2 regions of the Melissospora conviva genome follow, and region 1 is predicted to be linked to the other one. Evidence: riboswitches for the same ligand, from Rfam matches in the RefSeq annotation. Region 1 holds a riboswitch; the other holds the start of a gene.
What was found. A riboswitch is a leader RNA that binds a small molecule or an ion and turns the genes downstream of it on or off. The one in region 1 is predicted to bind thiamine pyrophosphate.

Region 1 (7,384 bases):
CGGCGAAGACCGCCCCGGGCACGCCGTCGGCGACCACACCCCCGCCCGGTTCCAGCACCACCACCCGGTCGACCAGTTCCAGCGCGTCGGCGACCCGGTGCTCCACCAGCACGCAGGTGGTGTCGGCGTCGAGGGCGCCGGCGATCGCGCCGCGGATCAGCGCCGCGCCGGCCGGGTCGAGGTTGGCGGTCGGCTCGTCCAGCAGCAGCAGCGACGGGCGCAGGGCGAGCACCCCGGCCAGCGCCAGCCGCTGCTGCTCGCCACCGGAGAGCGCCGCCGTGGGACGGTCGCGCGGGTAGGGGAAACCGACCCGGTGCAGGGCGGCGTCCACCCGTGGCCAGATCTCCGCCGGCGGCACGCCCCGGTTCTCCAGCCCGAACGCGACGTCGTCGCCGGAGCGGGCCATCACCAGCTGCGTCTGCGGGTCCTGGAAGACGATGCCGACGCGTTCACGGGCCTTGCGCGGGTCGAGGCCGTCGATCTCGACGGCGCCCTCCTGCTCGCCGGAGTCCTCGGGCAGCAGCCCGGCGAGCGCGGCGAGCAGGGTGGACTTGCCGGCGCCGGAGGGGCCGAGCAGCAGCACCCGCTCGCCCGCCTCGATCCGCAGGTCCACGCCGCGTACCGCCCAGGCGCCGCGCCCGGCGTGCCGCCAGCCGAACCCGGTCAGCGTGACCGCGCTCATCCACCCCTCCTCTCCGTCGTGCGTGGTGCCTGCGCGTGCCCGCCCGGCCCCGATCCCAGGGCCGGGCGGGGAGAGCCTCAGACGGTGCGGCGTTCGCGCCCGGCGGCGAACCGGTCCAGGGCACCCGTGCCGGCCAGCGCCCGGGTGAGGTACCAGCCGCCCACGCCGGCGATCACGGTCGCGCTGACGATCGTGAAGAGCGCGTACGGGATCCGGTACGCCCAGAGCGCGTACTCGGTGTTCCAGACGAAGAAGTCGAAGAGCGCCGCACCCAGACCGGTCAGCGCCCCGGCGAGCGCCGCCGTCGGCAGCTTGAAGGAGCGGTACCGGAAGGCGGCGAAGGCGAGTTCGGCGCCGAGCCCCTGCACCAGCCCCTGGGCGATGGTCACACCGCCCCACTCCGAGCCGAGCAGCGCCGACACGGTCGCCGCCAGCGCTTCGCAGAAGAGCGCCGCGCCGGGCTTGCGGATCACCAGTCCGCCGAGCACGGCCGGCACCAGCCAGACCCCGTAGATCAGCGCCTGCGAGGGCGGGAAGAACGCGAAGAGCGGGTCGGCGGCCCGCCAGACCAGCCCCCACGCCCAGAAGATGACGCCGAAGGCGACGGCGATGACGGCGGCCACGACGATGTCGAGTGTGCGCCAACGGTGATTCATGATCCTTGCTCCCAGTTCCTTGTCAGCGAACCAGGAGAAGACGCACGCCGCGTCCGGCGAAGCCCGGACTGCGGCGCGGCTGGAGGTCGACCGAACTCCCTGCGCTGGCATTACCCAGATCAGGTTCGAGGGTCTGCGGCGTCATGCCGCACTCTCAGCGCTGTGCGCTCCCCTGTCGGATGTGAAGTTGTCGCGGCAGAGATTAGCACCGGCCCCCGCTCCCGGCCAGAGCCCGCCATCGCGCCCCCGGCGTCCCGGGCCGATCCCCGGTACGCTGCGACTCATGCTGGTCGATGCGCGCGGACTTCGGTTCGAGGTACGGGAAGGCGGCCCCGCCGACGGTGAGCCGGTGCTGCTGCTGCACGGGTTCCCGCAGCACAGCGGCGAATGGGACCAGGTCGTCCCGGAACTGCACGCCGCCGGGCTGCGTACGTACGCCCTCGATCAGCGCGGCTACTCGCCCGGTGCCCGGCCCGCCGACGTGGCGGCGTACCGGATCGAGGAGTGCGTGGCGGACGTGTGCGCCGTGCTCGACGTGCTCGGGCTGGACTCGGCCCATCTGGTGGGCCACGACTGGGGCGCGATCGTCGCCTGGCACCTCGCCGCCCGGCATCCGCAGCGGGTGCGTACCCTCACCGCCGTCTCGGTGCCGCACCCGGAGGCGGTCGGGCAGGCGTTGCGCGACGACGTCGGCCAGAAGCTCAAATCGTGGTACATCAGGCTCTTCCGGCGGGCGGGCCTGGCGGAGAAGGTGCTGCTCTCCTTCGACGCGGCCGCGCTGCGTCTGATGTTCACCGGCCTGCCGGCCGAGCAGGCCGCACCCTACATCGACGCGATGCGCGCCCCGGGCGCGCTGACCGCGGGCCTGAACTGGTACCGCGCGATAACCCCGGCCACCTACGGCGACGTCGGCCCGGTCACCGTCCCCACCACGTACGTCTGGAGCACCCGGGACGCGGCGCTCGGCGGCACCGCCGCACACGCCTGCGCCCACTACGTCACCGGTGACTACCGCTTCCTCGAGCTGCCCGGGGTCAGCCACTGGATCCCGGACGAGGCGCCGGCTCCGCTGGCGGCGGCCATCCGGGACCGGGTCACCGGCTGAGCCCGTTTCAGGGTCATCGCGGTGGGGCATTGGAGGCCACCCGGCAAGCGGGTTCGCCGGGTAGCCCCACAACGAAAGGTGCCCCACGTGTCGCAGGAGTCCGAACGGCAGCGCTGGCAGCGCAATTTCGCCGATCTGCTGCAGGAACTGCGGGTCGCTCAGACCGGTGTGCAGATCCTCTTCGCGTTCCTGTTGACCCTGCCGTTCAGCAGCGGCTTTCCCGAGGTGACCGAGTTCCAGCGTGACGTCTACCTGGTGGCGCTCCTCTCGGCCGCGGCGAGCGCGGCGATGATCATTTCGCCGGTCGCCTTCCACCGGGCGCTCTTCCGGCAGGGCCGCAAACCGGAGCTGGTCCGCTTCGCCCACACGATGGCCACCGGCGGGCTCGGCTTCATGCTGATCGCGATGGCGAGCTCGGTGCTCCTGGTGACCGACTACATCGTCAACCTCACCGCGGCCATCATCCTGACCACCATCACGCTCGCCTGGTTCACGCTCCTGTGGGTGGTGCTGCCGATGGCCCGGCGCAACTGGGGCGACGACGACATCGACGACGAGGACGACGACCCGTCATGACCTGGTGCCGCCCTCTACCTGCGGATCGGCAACGGCGGTAGCGTTCCTCCCATCGACACTTGTCGGTGTCAGGCGTACCGGAAGCTGAGGGGGTTGCCGTGACCACGACCAAGGACGACGGGCCCGGGGCGGGCACGACAGACGGAACCGCCGCGCTGCCCGCCGAAGCCGGCCAGGTCAGCGAGAAGGAAGCCCGCCAGGTCGCCGAGGGCGCCCGGGAATCGCGGTGGCGTCAGCCGAGCTTCGGCAAGGAACTCTTCCTCGGCCGGCTGCGGCTGGACCTCATCGATCCGTGGCCGCAGCCGGACCCGCAGCAGACGGTCAAGGCGCAGGAGTTCCTGGGCCGCCTCGACACCTACCTCCGCTCCGAGGTGGACGGCGCGGCGATCGAGCGCGACGCCCGCATCCCCGACGAGGTCTTCCACGGCCTCGCCGCGCTCGGCGCCTTCGGGATGAAGATCGGCGAGTCGTACGGCGGGCTCGGGCTGAGCAACCTGGACTACTGCCGGGCGCTGATGCTCGCCGGCTCGGTCAGCCCCGCGATCGGCGCGCTGCTCTCGGCGCACCAGTCGATCGGGGTGCCACAGCCGCTCAAGATGTTCGGCACCGAGGCGCAGAAGCAGTGTTTCCTGCCCCGGCTCGCCGCCGGTGAGGTCTCGGCGTTCCTGCTCACCGAGTCCGACGTCGGCTCCGACCCGGCCCGGCTGGGCACCCTCGCCGAACCGACCGCCGACGGCACCGGCTACCGGCTCAACGGCGTGAAGCTCTGGGCCACCAACGGCACGGTCGCCTCCCTGCTGGTGGTGATGGCCCGGGTGCCGGGCACCGAAGGGCGCCGCGGCGGCATCACCGCTTTCGTGGTCGAGGCCGACTCACCCGGCATCACCGTGGAGCGGCGCAACGCCTTCATGGGGCTGCGCGGCCTGGAGAACAGCGTCACCCGCTTCCACGACGTCTTCGTCCCCGGCGAGAACGTGATCGGCGGGGAGGGCAAGGGTCTCAAGATCGCCCTGTCGACCCTGAACACCGGCCGGCTCTCCCTGCCGGCGATGTGCGTGGGCGCTTCCAAGTGGGCGCTGAATGTCGCCCGCGAGTGGGCTGCCGAGCGGGTGCAGTGGGGCCTGCCGGTCGGCCGGCACGAGGCGATCGCCAAGAAGCTCGCCTTCATCGCCGCCTCGACCTACGGCATGGAGACCATGCTGGACCTGAGCTGCATGCTCGCCGACGACGCCCGCAACGACATCCGCATCGAGGCGGCGCTGGTGAAGCTCTACGCCAGCGAGCTGGCCTGGCAGGTCGGCGACGAGCTGATCCAGATCCGGGGTGGCCGCGGCTACGAGACCGCCGACTCCCTCGCCGCCCGCGGCGAACGTCCCATCCAGGCCGAGCAGATCCTGCGGGACCTGCGGATCAACCGGATCTTCGAGGGCTCCACCGAGATCATGCACCTGCTGATCGCCCGCGAGGCGGTCGACGCGCACCTCTCGGTCGCCGGCGACATCATCGATCCCGACGTCGGCCTCGGTGGCAAGGCCCGGGCCGGGGTCAAGGCCGGCGCCTTCTACGCCAGATGGCTCCCCACCCTCGCCCTCGGCGAAGGGCAGAAACCCACCGGGTACGCCGAGTTCGGCCCGCTCGCCGGGCACCTGCGCTACGTCGAGCGCTCCTCGCGCAAGCTTGCCCGCTCCACCTTCTACGCGATGTCCCGCTGGCAGGGAAAGATGGAGCGCAAGCAGGCGTTCCTCGGCCGCATCGTCGACATCGGCGCGGAACTCTTCGCCATCTCCGCGGTCTGCGTCCGGGCCCGCGCCGAGCGGGAGACCCGCCCGGAAGGGCTGGAGCTGGCGGACCTCTTCTGCCGGCAGGCCCGCCAGCGTGCCGAAGCGCTCTTCGCCGACCTGTGGGACAACACCGACTCGGTGGACGTCAAGGCGGCCCAGGCGGTCCTCGCCGGCCGCTACACCTTCCTGGAGGAGGGCGTGGTGCCGCCGCCGACCGACGGTGCCCGGGTCGCGGGCTGGGAACGCGGCCCCTCCAGTAGCGAGGACACCCGCCGCCACCTCCCCCCACCCACCTGATCCACAGGACCGCCATCCCGTTCCCGGCCCGGCCCTCCGCAACCGATTTTTGGCTGCGGCGAGGCCGCCGGCTATCCCGCTCCACCCGACCAGGTGGCGGTACGGAGGGCACGAGCGGTGAGGGCCGGCGTCGCCAGGCCCGTCAGAACGAAGACCCCCGCGAGCAGGAGCCAGCCCGCGCTCGGACCGTCGATGAGCAACAGGACCAGCAGCGTCGTTCCGCCCGCTTGTACGAGGTCCGCGATCAGTTGATGCCCGCCCTGGTACGCGCCGACCGCCTCCGTACTCGCCAGCCCGTAGGCGAGCGCCGCCGAGCCGGTGCTCTGCAACAGGTCACCGAGCGTGAAGACCAGGGTTGCCCCGACGAGCAGGATCACCGCGGCCGCGGTCCCGACCGTGCCGGTGGCGGCGTAGAGGAGCAGGGCCACGGCGAGTAGCCAGCTCGCCCGGCGCAGCATTCGCGCGGCACCGAAGGCGCTCTCGGCCCCTGTGCTGAGGCGGACCGCGAGCAGCACGGTCAGCGCCGTGTTGGTCAACAGCACCACCGAGATCATTACGGCGGGTGCGCTGGTCCGGCCGACGATCCACAGGGGAAGTACCAGCGCGAGCAGGACCTGGTGCAGCCCGAGCACCGCTGCCGCTGCGCTGACCAGGAGAAACCGCCAGTCGCGTAGCACCCCACGGGCCGATGGCGGGGAAGCGGCCGCCGCGCGTGGCATCGAGGGCAGGCGCATCAGTAACCCGGCGGAGATGAGATACGTCAGCGCGTTGCCGCCCACCAGCAGGAGGTAACCGAGCCGGGTGTCGGCGAGCAGCGCGACGGCGGCGAGACCCGCGCCGGTGCTGATTCCGATGTTGGCAACGGCACGCATCGCCGCGAAGGCGCGTACCCGTGTCGTGGGTCCGGCGACCGCCGAGATGAGTGCGGCGCGGACCGGGAGGTTCCCCGAGACCAGCAACGCGTCGAGGACGGCGACCAGCAGAAAGGCGGGAAAGGAGCCGATGAACAGGTACGCGCACGCGACGCAGCCCTGCATCACCTGCAGCACCGCGCGCACCGTACGCGGATCCCGCCGGTCGGCGAGGCGACCGAGCGGCACGCTCGCGGTGAGGCCGGCCAGCCCGGCGGCGCCCAGGCCGAGCCCCACTTCGGCGGCGCTCAGGCCCACGTTGCGGGTGAGGAAGACCGCGGCGCCGGCCGACCAGAGCCCGGTGCCGACGGTGTTCACCAGGGTGGCCCCTGCCACCGTCCGGAGCGGACCGGACGGTGGCAGGGGCGACCACCCGGCCGTGGCCTGACGCAGCCGGCCGGGCCGATGCCGTGGTTTCTCCGGTGCAGCCGCCATCAGAGCGGATGCTATTCATCGGGGTTGATAAGAGCAGTGACGCCGGTCGCATCGTCACCCATGACTTACGCCAGCGAGCTGGCCTGGCAGGTCGGCGACGAACTGATCCAGATCCGGGCTGCTCAGCAGAAGGTGTTCTGGTCGTGGACGAGCAGCCACCGGTCGTCGTGACGCGTGAACGCCAGGCTCAGCACATATGTGGAGCGTCCCGTCTTCCAGGCAAGCGCCGGTACAGTGCATCGGATGGGTGGTCGGGCAGAGGGATTCGAGTACGTCAGTCGCGCCGACGGTAGCGTGATCATCACTCACCACGGCCGGGTGGCCGCGAAGCTGCGCGGTGGCCGTGCCGCCGAGTTCCTCGCCGAGGTCGAGGACGATCCCCAGCTGGCGATGGCCCGCTGGACCGGCAACTACCGGCACGGTAACGAACGGATGGCCCGGCAGCACCCCCGCAACAGGCACTGAACGACGTCTCACGCCGGGCCCGCCGCTCGCGCCGGCGGGCCCGGCGTACCGGTTGGGTCCATCCCTGCTCGGCTCGCACCGGTCAGGGCCCTCAGGAGCGGGCATGCACGGCCCAGCTCGGCGCCCGGGGGACAACCCGCAGCGTCATCGCGGCCTCGGCGGGGGTGCGGTCGGCCTTGCGCTGGTTGCAGCCGGCGCAGGAGGCGACGGTGTTCGTCCAGGTGTTACCACCGCCGCGGGAGCGGGGCAGGATGTGGTCGACGGTGGCGGCCGCCGCGCCGCAGTAGCCGCAGCGCCGGCCGTCGCGTGCCAGCACACCGCGCCGGGACCAGGCCGGGCCGGAGGTGAAACGCCACCGGGTGACGACGTACCGGACCAGCCGGACCACCCGCGGCAGCGGGTAGACGCCGATCAGCCGGTCGGGCACCGCCTCGTGCACCTCGGCGACCTGACGGCAGAGCATCCGTACGGCATGA
Region 2 (7,384 bases), on a different contig from region 1:
GGGTGGCCCGCCACGACCGGCTCGAGGAGCAGCGCCGGCGCTGGGACGAGGAGCACCAGAAGCTGCGCGACCTGATGCTGATGTACAAGCAGAAGGCGGCGTACAACGACGGGCTGGCGTCGCGGTACCAGGCCGCCAAGACCCGGCTGCGCAAGTTCGAGGAGGCCGGGCCGCCGCCGCTGCCGCCGAAGGAGCAGGACATCCGGATGCGGCTCGCCGGCGGCCGGACCGGCAAGCGGGCGGTGATCTGCGAACAGCTCGCCCTGGACGACCTGACCTTCCCCTTCGACCTGGAGATCTGGTACGGCGACCGGGTCGCCGTCCTCGGCGCCAACGGCACCGGCAAGTCGCACTTCCTGCGACTGCTGGCGCGCGGTGGCACCGATCCCGACCCGGCGAACGGCCCGGTCGACGCCGGTGCGGCGCTCGCCCCGGTCGCGCACGAGGGGGTGGCGCGGCTGGGTGCCCGGGTACGCCCCGGCCACTTCTCCCAGACCCATGACCGGCCGGAACTTGCGGACCGGACACTGGTGGAGATCCTCTGGCGGGGCGACGAGCACCGCGCGGGCATGGACCGGCACGCGGCGATGGGCGTGCTGAGCCGCTACGAGCTGGCCCGGCAGGGCGATCAGCGCTTCGGCAGCCTCTCCGGCGGCCAGCAGGCACGCTTCCTGGTGCTGCTGCTGGAGCTGTCGGGGGCCACCCTGCTGCTGCTCGACGAGCCGACCGACAACCTCGACCTGGCCTCGGCGGAGGCGCTGGAGGCGGGGCTGGCAGCGTTCGCCGGCACCGTCGTGGCGGTCACCCACGACCGCTGGTTCACCCGCTCCTTCGACCGTTTCCTGCTCTTCCGCGGCGACAACGAGGTGGTGGAGACGCCCGAGCCGGTCTGGGACGTCGGCTGAGCATCTGCGGCGCTCGACCGCCGGGCGGCCTAAGGTTGATCTCGTGACTGAGATGACGTACCGAAGGTTGGGCGACTCGGGGCTGATGGTCTCCGTGGTCGGTATCGGCTGCAACAACTTCGGCCGCAAGCTGGACGCCGACGGCACCCGCGTGGTGGTCGACGCCGCGCTGGAGGCCGGCATCAACTTCTTCGACACCGCCGACATCTACGGCGAGCCGCACGGCGGCTCCGAGGAGCTGCTCGGCGCCGCCCTCAAGGGGCGTCGCGACGACGTGGTGGTGGCGACGAAGTTCGGCATGAACATGTCCGGGATGAACGGACCGGACCACGGCGCGCGGGGCGCGCGGCGCTACATCGTGCGCGCCGTCGAGGCGTCCCTGCGGCGGCTCGACACCGACTTCATCGACCTGTACCAGATGCACGAGCCGGACCCGGGCACCCCGATCGACGAGACGCTCGCCGCCCTGCACGACCTGGTCCAGGCCGGCAAGGTCCGCTACCTGGGCAACTCGAACTTCGCCGGCTGGGAGATCGCCGACGCCGACTGGACGGCACGCGCCGGTGGGCTCACCCCGTTCATCAGCGCCCAGAACCGCTACAGCCTGCTGGAGCGCGCGGTCGAGGAGGAGGTGGTGCCGGCCTGCGAGCGCTTCGGGCTCGGGCTGCTGCCGTTCTTCCCGCTCGCCAACGGGCTGCTCACCGGCAAGTACCAGCGCGACCAGGCGCCGCCCGCGGGCAGCCGGCTCGCCGGTGGCGGACGGTACGCCGAACGGCTCGCCGCCGCGCCGTGGGACACCATCGAGGCGATCGAGGCGTACGCCGCCGAGCGGGGACTGAGCATGCTTCAGGTCGCCATCGGCGGCCTGGCGGCACAGCCCGCGGTTGCCTCGGTGATCGCCGGCGCCACCAGCGCCGAACAGGTCCAGGAGAACGCCGCCGCCGGCACCTGGGAACCGTCGGCCGAGGACCTGGCCGCGCTCGACGACCTCCTCTGAGGCGCTGTCGCCGCCTGATTCGTCGGGCTCGGGTCCTTGGCGGATCGGGCGGCGGCACGTACGGTGACAGGCAACTGAACCACGGGAGTCCGGCGTACCGGGCTGAGAGGGGGGCTGCGGCCCCCGACCGTCGAACCTGATCCGGGTAATGCCGGCGCAGGGAGGAGTTCCGCCGTGCCCGTACTGGGACGTCTGCACCTCATCACCGACACCCGTGGCGGGCGCGACCCGCTGCCGGTGCTGCGGGCCGCCCTCGACGCGGGCGGTCCGGAGCTTGTCGTGCAGGTCCGGGCGACGAGTGGGCTGGGTGACGCCGAGGCGTACCGGCTGGCCTGTGCCGCTGCCGCGCTCTGCGCCGACGCCGGGGCGACCTGCCTGGTCAACGACCGGCTGCACGTCGCGCTCGCCGCCGGGATCCGCGGCGGCCACGTCGGCGCCGACGACCTGCCGGTGGCGGCGGCGCGCCGGGTGCTCGGGCCCGCTGCCCTGCTCGGCGCCACCGCCCGCGACCCCCGGACCGCGCTGTCGGCCGTCGCCGCCGGCGCCGATTACCTCGGGGTCGGGCCCTGCCACGCCACCACCACCAAACCGGGCCTTCCACCGCCGATCGGCGCGGACGGGATCCGCGCGGTCGCCGCCGCTGTCGACGTCCCCGTGATCGCCATCGGTGGGGTCACCGTGGCGCGGGTGGCCGCGTTGCGGGCGGCCGGCGCGTACGGGGTGGCCGTCGTCGCGGCTCTTGCCGACGCCGACGACCCAGGGCGGGAGACGACCCGGCTGCTGGCGGCGCTGCGATGAACGGCGCCGGAGTAGACGGCGCTGCGGTCGACGGCGCTGCGGTGAACGGCGCTGCGGTGAACGGCGCTGCGGTGAACGGCGTGGAGCCGGTGACGGTGATCGGGGGCGGGCCGATCGGGCTGGCGATCGCCTGGCGTTGCGCCGCCGCGGGGCTGGCCGTGACTCTGCACGATCCGCAGCCCGGTTCGGGAGCCGGGGCGGTCGCCGCCGGGATGCTCTCCCCGGTCGCCGAGGCGTACTTCGGCGAGGAGGAGCTGACCGGGCTGCTGGTGGCCTCGGCAGCCCGCTGGCCCGCGTTCGCCGCCGAACTGACCGCCGCCAGCGGCATCGACCTCGGACATCGCGGGGAGGGGACCCTCGTCGTCGGGCTCACCCGTGACGACGCCGCCGCGGCCCGCCGGCTCTGGACGTACCAGCGTCAGCTGGGGCTGGCCCTCACCCCGCTCGACGCGGCAGCGCTGCGCGCCGCCGAGCCGTCGCTGACCCCGCGCATCGGCGCCAGCGCGCTGCTCCCCGACGACCACCAGGTCGACCCGCGCCGGCTGGTGACGGCGCTGCGCGAGGCCGCCGTCCGGGCCGGGGTGCGTCTCGTCCCCTCCGCCGTGACCGACCTCGACACGATTGGTGCGGGCACCACGGTGGTCGCCGCCGGCTGGGCGAGCGGGGCGCTGACCGGCCTGCCGGTGCGCCCGGTCAAGGGGGAGATCCTGCGGCTGCGCGCACCCGCCGGTGCGGCGCCCGCGCTGCGGCACGTGATCCGGGGGCAGGCCGACGGTGAACCGGTCTACCTGGTGCCCCGCGCCGACGGCGAGGTGGTCGTCGGCGCGACGGTCGAGGAGCACGCCGACACCCGGGTCAGCGCCGGGGCGGTGCTGCGGCTGCTGCGCGCCGCCACCGCCCTGGTGCCGGAGCTGGCCGAGTACGACCTGGTCGAGACCGCGGCGGGGCTGCGTCCCGGCACACCGGACAACCGCCCGCTCATCGGCGAGCTGCCCGGCCGCCCCGGGGTGCTGGTCGCCACCGGCCACTACCGGCACGGCATCGTGCTGACCCCGCTCACCGCCGAGCTGATCCGGGACCGGATCACCGTCGGCGCCGCTCTGCCCGACAGCGTGACGCCCGGCCGGTTCGCGGTGTCGCAGACCCGAAAGGTGCAGTCATGGACGTGACGGTCAACGGCGACCCGCGGGAGGTCACCGGCGGGAGCACCGTCGCCGACCTGGTCGAGGAGCTCTCCGCCGGCCACCGGGGGGTGGCGGTGGCGGTCAACGGCGAGGTGGTGCCCCGTACCGGCTGGCCGGCGGCCACCCTGCGGGCCGGTGACCGCGTCGAGGTGCTCAGCGCCGCGCAGGGCGGGTGAGCGGGATGCCCTTGGTCATCGGCGGTGAGAAGCTCACCTCCCGGCTGATCCTCGGCACCGGTGGCACGACGAACCTCCAGCTGCTGGAGGAGGCGATCCGGGCCAGCGGCACCGAACTCGTCACCGTGGCGCTGCGCCGGGTCGGCGCCACCCCCGGCGGGCTGCTCGACCTGCTCGACCGCTGCGGTGTGCGGGTGCTGCCGAACACGGCCGGCTGCTACACCGCCGCCGACGCGGTCCGGACCGCCCGGATGGCCCGGGAGGCGTTCGGCACCGACTGGATCAAGCTCGAGGTGATCGGCGACGAGCGGACACTGCTGCCCGACGGCGCCGAACTCCTGATCGCCGCCGGTGAACTCGTCGCCGCCGGGTTCACGGTGCTGCCGTACACCAGCGACGACCCGGTGCTGGCCCGCCGCCTGGCCGATCTGGGCTGCGCCGCGGTGATGCCGGCCGGCGCGCCGATCGGCTCCGGCCTCGGCATCGGCAACCCGCACCACATCCGGCTGATCCGCGACGCCGTCGACGTCCCGGTGATCCTCGACGCGGGCATCGGCACCGCCTCCGACGCCGCGCTGGCGATGGAGCTCGGCTGCGACGCGGTGCTGCTCGCCAGTGCCGTCACCCGGGCCGCCGACCCGGTGCGGATGGCCACCGCCATGCGGTACGCCGTGGAGGCGGGCCGGCTCGCCGCCGGCGCCGGCCGGATCGCCCGCCGCCACCACGCCCTCGCCTCCACCGGCGACGAAGGGCTGGCGCAGTGGTGACGCCGGCGCCGCTGCTGGTGCTCACCGATCGGCACCAGGCCCGGCGGCCGCTGCCGGCGGTGATCGCCGCCGCGGTGGCGGGCGGTGTGCGGTGGGTGCTGCTGCGGGAACGGGACCTGCCGGCGGCGGCCCGCGCGCGGCTCGCCGCCGAACTGCGTGAGCTGCTCGCCGGGGTCGGCGGCACCCTCAGCGTCGCCGGGGCGGACCCGCTCGGCGGTGCGGCCGTGCACCTGCCCGCCGCCGCCGCTGCACCGCCGCCGGGGCTCGCCCTGGTCGGGCGCTCCTGTCACGACCGGACCGAACTCGCCGGGATCACCGGCGAGGACTACGTCACCGTCTCGCCGGTCTGGCCCAGCGCGAGCAAACCCGGGTACGGCCCGCCGCTTCGCCTGCGCGGACTGCGTGACCTTGTCCGGTTCAGCCCGGTGCCGGTGCTCGCCCTCGGCGGCGTCGAGTCGGCGGCCCAGGTACGGGCCGTCCGGGCCGCCGGCGCCGTGGGGGTCGCCGTGCTCGGCGCGGTGATGCGCGCACCCGACCCGGCCGCTGTCGTGGCCGACCTGCTCGCCGCTGCCACCGCACCGCCCCAGCCCCAGGAGGAGCCGGTATGACCCCGCCCGTCGTGCTGACCGTGGCCGGCTCCGACTCCGGCTGCGGCGCCGGGATCCAGGCCGACCTGAAGACCTTCGCCGCGCTCGGCGCGTACGGCACCTGCGCGATCACGGCGGTGACGGCGCAGAACACCCTCGGCGTGGACGATGTCCACCCGCTGCCGCCGGAGATCGTCACGGCGCAGGTGGTGTCGGTGACCGCCGACTTCGGGGTGCGGGCGGTCAAGACCGGCATGCTCGGTTCACCGAAGATCGCCGACTCGATCGCCGGGGCGGCCGCCGCCGGACTGCTGCCGAACCTCGTCGTCGACCCCGTGCTGGTCGCCACCAGCGGGCACCGGCTCGGGGTGGTCGAGGCGGTGACCCGGCTGCTGCCGTACGCCCTCGTCGCCACCCCGAACGTCGCCGAGGCCGCCGAGATCCTCGGCAGCCCGGTCGGCACCGTCGAGGAGATGGCACAGGCGGCGGCGCAGCTGGCGGCGGCCGGACCGGCGTACGTGGTCGTCACCGGCGGGGATCTGCCCGGCGAACCGGACGCGGTGGACGTGCTGCACGGGCCGCACGGGACGACCGTCCTGCGGGGAGCGCGGGTGCCGACCCGGCACACGCACGGCACCGGGTGTTCGTTCTCGGCGGCGATCGCGGTACGCCTGGCGCGGGGCGACTCCGTACCCGAGGCAGTCGCGCTGGCCAAGCGGTACGTCGCCGCCGGTCTGACCGCCGGGCGGGACTGGGCACTCGGTGCCGGCAGGGGGCCGCTGAACCACTTCGTCCGGGTGTCCTGACGGCGCTGCTGCGTCCTCGCACGGTGCTCGCCCGCGGCGCGGCGGTCCCGTACAGTCACCCGTCATGATCGACTCTGAGGATTCCGCGCCCGGCTGGGATGCCATCGCCGCGCAGCTCGACGCGCTCTATCCGGGCGTCGAACCGCACCACTACGGCACGCTGGTCAAGTGGCGGCTGGGCGGCAACGACCCGCTCGACGGCATCAGCGCCTATCCGCGCGCCGGCCACTGGCACATCGTCACGTTCGGCCTGTCGGAGCTGTACTCCAAGGAGTCGGAGGACCTGGAGGAGTCGGGCTGGGGGTTCGAGCTGACGTTCCGGCTGGCCCGTGCCGACGACGAGGACGAGCCGCCGATGTGGGCGATGGGGTTCCTGCAGAACATCGCCCGGTACGTCTTCACCACCGGAAACGCCTTCGCCCCCGGCCATCACCTGGACATCAACGGCCCGATCTGCCAGGAAGCGCCCGGCACCGCGATCCGCGCCATCGCCTTCGTCGACGATCCCGAACTCGACCCGATCGACACCCCCCACGGCCGGCTGCGGTTCCTGCAGGTGGTCGGGCTGACAACCGACGAGTACGCCGTGGTGGAGCGCTGGAACAGCCAGCGGCTGCTCGCCGCCATGACCCCGTACCTGCCGTTGCTCGTCACCGACCTCGACCGGGACGGACTGACGCGGCACCCGCAGGTCGCGGCGGCGATCGAGGAGGGGATCCGGCGGGACGGCTCCTCCACCGGCTTCCTCTTCGTCGAGCAGGCGCGCTGGCGCGTCGAGCGGGACACGGCCGGGCAGCCGCGGACGACGCTGACGCTCGACGCGATCCCGGCGCCGCGGATCGGGCGGGTCCTCGCCGCCCGGCTGCCCTTCGGCCGCGGGCTGCTGCTGCGCTCCCAGGAGAGCGGGATCGGTCTGCGCTGCGGCGAACGGTTCACGGTCACCGAGGAGGGCAACGCCATCCTCGCGGTCGAGCTCCCGCCCGCGGCGCTCGCCGAACTGACCGAGGCGCTGGAGTCGGCCGCCGGGACCTACCCGCTGGCCGCCGCGCCGGGCCTGACCGTGGAGATCGTCGGCGAGCAGCCGCGTGATCAGGCGGGCGAGGTGGTATCCGAGGTGGGCTGAAGGTCCGCGATGTGCGGGAGGACCTCGGTGGCGATCAGTTC

Region 2: it holds a riboswitch for thiamine pyrophosphate, as region 1 does, so the genes downstream of both, thiE (thiamine phosphate synthase) here and ACK8GG_RS19720 (ECF transporter S component) in region 1, are expected to answer to the same signal.

What each region holds. Positions count from the first base shown of each region.
Region 1 is NZ_JBLLDT010000010.1:73,693-81,076, forward strand. Features, by position in the region: gene ACK8GG_RS19715 (ABC transporter ATP-binding protein) at 1-682, opposite strand, end outside; gene ACK8GG_RS19720 (ECF transporter S component) at 760-1,338, opposite strand; TPP riboswitch at 1,417-1,522, opposite strand; gene ACK8GG_RS19725 (alpha/beta fold hydrolase) at 1,622-2,443, shown strand; gene ACK8GG_RS19730 (DUF6328 family protein) at 2,531-3,019, shown strand; gene ACK8GG_RS19735 (acyl-CoA dehydrogenase family protein) at 3,118-5,097, shown strand; gene ACK8GG_RS19740 (MFS transporter) at 5,169-6,344, opposite strand; gene ACK8GG_RS19745 (hypothetical protein) at 6,687-6,908, shown strand; gene ACK8GG_RS19750 (HNH endonuclease) at 7,000-7,384, opposite strand, start outside.
Region 2 is NZ_JBLLDT010000004.1:380,502-387,885, forward strand. Features, by position in the region: gene ACK8GG_RS13220 (ATP-binding cassette domain-containing protein) at 1-905, shown strand, start outside; gene ACK8GG_RS13225 (aldo/keto reductase) at 958-1,902, shown strand; TPP riboswitch at 1,974-2,084, shown strand; gene thiE (thiamine phosphate synthase) at 2,077-2,700, shown strand; gene thiO (glycine oxidase ThiO) at 2,790-3,869, shown strand; gene thiS (sulfur carrier protein ThiS) at 3,860-4,060, shown strand; gene ACK8GG_RS13245 (thiazole synthase) at 4,066-4,827, shown strand; gene ACK8GG_RS13250 (thiamine phosphate synthase) at 4,821-5,435, shown strand; gene thiD (bifunctional hydroxymethylpyrimidine kinase/phosphomethylpyrimidine kinase) at 5,432-6,220, shown strand; gene ACK8GG_RS13260 (suppressor of fused domain protein) at 6,285-7,343, shown strand; gene ACK8GG_RS13265 (LLM class F420-dependent oxidoreductase) at 7,310-7,384, opposite strand, start outside.